2 regions of the Tardiphaga sp. 862_B3_N4_1 genome follow, and region 1 is predicted to be linked to the other one. Evidence: predicted binding sites of a transcription regulator. Region 1 holds the regulator's gene; the other holds the start of a gene.
The links. Region 1 encodes LexA, which represses DNA repair genes until DNA is damaged. Its sites were predicted from a motif close to TGTTCNNNNTGTGTTCNG; they were not measured.

Region 1 (2,467 bases):
TGGCGATGCCGGTGGTCTCGGCACTGGTTATGCCGGCGGGCATTCTCGGTTTGGTGGCCATGCCGTTTGGCTTTGACGGTGTGTTCTGGCGGCTGATGGATGTCGGCATCCAGTGGATGATTGTCGTCACGCAATGGGTGGCAGCCTTGCCCGGCGCCATCGGCCGGATGCCGGCCTTCGGGACGGGACCGCTGATATCAGCCAGTATCGGCATCATCGTGCTGGGATTGCTGCGCACGCCGTTGCGCCTCGCAGGGCTTGGTGTGCTTGCGCTCTCGATTGTCTGGGCGTTGCTGGTCAAGCAGCCGGATGTCCTGATTTCGGGTGACGGTCACAGCGTTGCGGTACGGGGCAGGGAGGGGCGCCTGCATATGATGCGCAGCGCCAAGGATGCGTTTCTCGCGAAGGAGTGGCTTGCCGGTGATGCCGACGCCCGGCTGCCAACGGATGCCTCCCTCAGCCACGGTGTGTCCTGCGACCGCGACGGGTGCATCACGGCGCTGGCCGATGGGGCTTTGGTGGCGCTGGTCTTACAGCCGGATGCCTTCGCAGATGATTGCGAGAAAGCGGCGCTCATCGTCACGGCGCGACAATCGCCGAGGGATTGCAGGGCGCTGGTGATCGATCAGGATCGCTTGCAACGAAATGGCGCGGTGAGCCTGCACCGAACTGCGAACGGCTTTACCATCGATGCCGTCCGGCCACGGGGCTTGGACCGTCCGTGGTCGCGCGCCATTCCTGATGAGCCCCAGCACGATCTGATCCCGAACAGTCGTACGCCACAAAATCGGCCGGTGGATGCGACGCCGGCGGAAGCCGATCTTCAACCCGAAGATCAGTAATCCGCCGAGGCGCAAATCTCAGTAGCGGCGATACAGGCCGATCAGCTTGCCCTGAATGCGCACCCGGTTAGGCGGCAGGATGCGAACTTCGTAAGCGTCGTTCGCTGGCTCTAGCGCGATCGACGCGCCGCGGCGGCGGAAGCGCTTCAACGTGGCTTCCTCGTCGTCAATCAGGGCCACCACGATGTCGCCGGTGTCGGCGCTTTCGTTGCGCTGGATCAGCACCGTGTCGCCATCGAGAATGCCGGCGTCCTGCATGGAATCGCCGCGCACTTCGAGCGCGTAATGTTCGCCGGAGCCGAGCATGTCGGCGGGCATGCTGATGGTGTGGCTGCGGGTCTGCAGCGCCTCGATCGGCGTACCTGCCGCGATCCGGCCCATGACCGGGATGGCAACCGTGCGGCCATTGTCATCATCGCCGCTGTTGCTGGCGATGCTGGCGGCCGAACGCACCTTGCCAAGCGTGCCTTCGATGACGCTGGGCGTGAAGCCGCGGCGCCCGGTGCCGCCGGTGACCGGCGCGCCGAGCTCTGGCAGCTTGATGACTTCGATGGCACGGGCGCGGTTGGGCAGACGGCGTATGAAGCCGCGTTCTTCCAGCGCCGTGATCAGACGATGGATGCCGGACTTCGAGCGCAGGTCGAGCGCATCCTTCATCTCGTCGAAGGACGGCGGGACGCCGGCTTCCTTCAGCCGTTGATCGATGAATCGCAGGAGTTCGTATTGTTTGCGCGTGAGCATCTGAAGCCATCCTCAGTTGACGGTGTCGGCCGCCGCGTGCGTTTCAAAGGGCCTTCGAACGGTGAGTCTCAATCCTGAGACGATCGTTCGAAGATCGGTTGCGCGAGTTCGGGCACTCTCAAACTACTCAAAGCCACAGAATCTCGAAACAAATCATGAACGAACACTATATGTTCCATATGTGTTCTGCAATGCTTAATTTGCCGTCAACAGAACGCACGTTGAGTGAGGTTTGAGGAGGCTGTTCCTCACCAGTCGTCGATCCTCGACGGACATGGAAAATGCTTCCGCGGTCGCTTGGGCTACGCGGACGTCACGCGCCCAATGGGCGGCGGCGGAGTCGTGGAGCCGGTCGCCAGCGAGCGCTGAACCATGATCGTGTCGGCCCAGCGGCCGGAGCGATAGGCGACGCCGGGCAGCAAGCCGACGCGGGCAAAGCCGAAGCTCTCATGCAAGCCGAGCGAGGCCGTGTTGTCGGCATCGATATAGCCGATGATCTGCCGGAAGCCGGCCGCCGCGCAGACATCGATCAACTCGCGCATCAACAGCCGGCCGATGCCCCGGCCGACATGTCCGTGGTGGATATAGATCGAATGCTTGACCGTGTAGCGATAGGCCGGTCGCTTCCGAAACAGCACCACATAGGCGTAGCCGACGACCTCGCCGCCTTGCGTGGCGACGAGATGCGGGAACCGTTTGCTGCGCAGGTTCTTGCGCCGGTCTCTGAGATCGTCGGGCTGCGGCGTGTCGGCGTCGCTGACGCCTTCCTCGACGCCTTGCCGGATGTGCCGGCGATAGATCGCCAGCATGGCATCGACGTCGGTGTCGCGTGATGGTCGGATGACGACCGGCTGTTCGAGTTCCGTTGGCAAATCAGGCTCCTT
Region 2 (2,467 bases), on a different contig from region 1:
ATGGTCTGCAGATCGCGCGCGGCGGCGACACGCGCCGCGACTTCGGCGGAACCTTCCGACGGTGGCGGCAGAATGAGATCCGCCGCGGTCACCGCCGGGACTTCGATGCGCAGATCGATGCGATCCATCAAGGGGCCCGAGATGCGCGCCTGATAATCCGAGGTGCAGCGATCGATGCGGCCACGCTTGCAGGAGAAGCCCGGCTCGAAAGCGTGACCGCAGCGGCATGGATTCATCGCAGCAACAAGCATGAATCGCGCGGGATAGGTGACGCGGTGATTGGCGCGCGAGACCGCCACCTCGCCATTCTCAAGCGGCGCGCGCAGCGAATCCAGCACGCGCGGATCGAACTCCGGCAGTTCGTCGAGAAACAGCACGCCTTGATGCGCCAGCGAAATCTCGCCCGGCCGCGCGCGCAACCCGCCGCCGGTGAGTGCGGCCATGCTGGCGGAATGATGCGGTGCGCGGAACGGCCGGCGTGAGGTGAGCGCACCGTCCTTGATCTCGCCGGCCACCGACGCGATCATTGAGACTTCGAGGAGTTCCGCCGGCGATAGCGGCGGCAGGATCGATGGCAGCCGTGCCGCCAGCATGGATTTGCCGGAACCTGGCGATCCCGCCATCAATAGATGGTGGCCGCCGGCGGCAGCGATCTCCAGCGCGCGTTTGGCGCTTTCCTGTCCCTTGATGTCGCGCAGATCCACCAGTGTTTCCTCACGCGCATGTATCTTCGGCTGCGGCCGCGACAGAACCTGCGTGCCCTTGAAGTGATTGGCGATCTGGATCAGCGACGTCGCGGCAATGATCTGAATATCGGGACTGGCCCAGGCCGCCTCTGCCCCGCAAGCCGCCGGACAGATCAATCCCTCGTCGCGCGCATTGGCGCCGATGGCAGCCGGCAGCACGCCGGCGACCGGAGCGAGCGAGCCATCGAGACCGAGTTCGCCGAGCACGGTGAAGCCCGTCAATGCATCCGGCGGAATCGCGCCGATCGCGGCCATCAATCCCAGCGCGATCGGCAGATCGTAATGGCTGCCTTCCTTGGGTAAGTCAGCGGGCGCGAGATTGACGATGATCCGCCGTGCCGGCAGCGCCAGACCCGAGGCGACCAGCGCGGCACGGACCCGTTCGCGCGCTTCGGACACCGCCTTGTCGGGCAGGCCGACGATCAGGAAATTCGGCAGGCCGGGCACGACCTGAACCTGCACGTCGACCGCGCGGGCCTCGATCCCCTCAAAGGCTACGGTGGAAACCCGTTGAACCATGCCGCCCTCATTCGAGATGAGAGCGTAACCTAAGGTTGCTTCTACTTCAAGAACAATCAGTGAACGAAATGTAGCGGTAAAGTATGCCGGTTTTGGCTGAAGTAGGCCATTGGCGTAGAAAATCTTAAACACGTCATGCAAAGCATCCTATGAGCTTCGAGACGAAGACTGGGTGCCCGCAGATGTCAGATCGCTTGTCGATGCCGCCAGACGCTCCGGATGACGCCGACCTGATCGCTGCGCTGAAGGCGCAGATCGAAGTCCAGCAGGCCATCATCGATCAACAGGCTGCTTCGCTGGCGCATAGCCGGAAGATATTCGATCGCTCCTCGGCGGCAGCGCGAATCGGCGTCTGGGAATGCGACCTCTCCGATGAATCGCTGGTCTGGACCGATGTTGTCTATGACATCTTCGATCTACCGCGTGGCTCGACGCCGATTCGCGAGGAGGCGCTCGCCTGTTATCCCGAAGAATCCGTCAGGGAACTGACGAAGCGGCGCAGCAAGGCCATCGAGGATCGCACGGGCTTCAGTCTCGATGCGGAGATCATCACCTTCAAGGGCAACCGGCGCTGGATCAGGATCACGGCCACTGTCGAGTCGGTCGACGGCGTTGCCGTCCGCATCTTCGGCATGAAGCAAGACATCACCGAAGAGAAAATTCTGGCGGATCGCAATCGCTATCTTGCCGAATTCGATACGCTGACCGGCCTCGCCAATCGCAGCCAGTTTCAAACCAAGCTGTCGCTGTTCGATGCGGCGTCGGCCATCAAGGTGAAGCCGTTCGGCGCGCTGCTGTTGATCGATCTCGATGAATTCAAGCCGGTCAATGACTGTTTCGGCCACGCAGCGGGCGATGCCTGCCTGACCGTCGTTGCAAATCGAATTCGCAACATCTGTGCCGGTGCGGAACTGGTCGCACGACTCGGCGGTGACGAATTCGCGGTTCTGCTGGGGCCTCACGCGGAATTCGAGGAAGCCTCGGAGACGGCGCGTGCGATCGTCACGCAGTTGGGACTGCCGATTGATCATCGCGGACAACAGTTACGGGTTGGCGCATCGGTCGGCATCGCGCTGGCCGATAACTGCACGTCATCGCAATTGGCAGCCATGGCCGATTCGGCGCTCTATGCGGCGAAGGATGCCGGACGTGGCACGTTCCGGATCTACAAACGCGGCGCGGAGAGACGTCCGAGGGACGCC

Region 2: the regulator LexA is predicted to act here: its motif matches at 1,314-1,331, upstream of AB8B02_RS24935 (YifB family Mg chelatase-like AAA ATPase).

The regions. Positions count from the first base shown of each region.
Region 1 is NZ_JBPWQB010000001.1:1,992,038-1,994,504, forward strand. It holds gene AB8B02_RS09280 (ComEC/Rec2 family competence protein) at 1-842, shown strand, start outside; gene lexA (transcriptional repressor LexA) at 861-1,583, opposite strand; gene AB8B02_RS09290 (GNAT family N-acetyltransferase) at 1,886-2,455, opposite strand.
Region 2 is NZ_JBPWQB010000002.1:1,619,839-1,622,305, forward strand. It holds gene AB8B02_RS24935 (YifB family Mg chelatase-like AAA ATPase) at 1-1,265, opposite strand, end outside; gene AB8B02_RS24940 (diguanylate cyclase domain-containing protein) at 1,448-2,467, shown strand, end outside.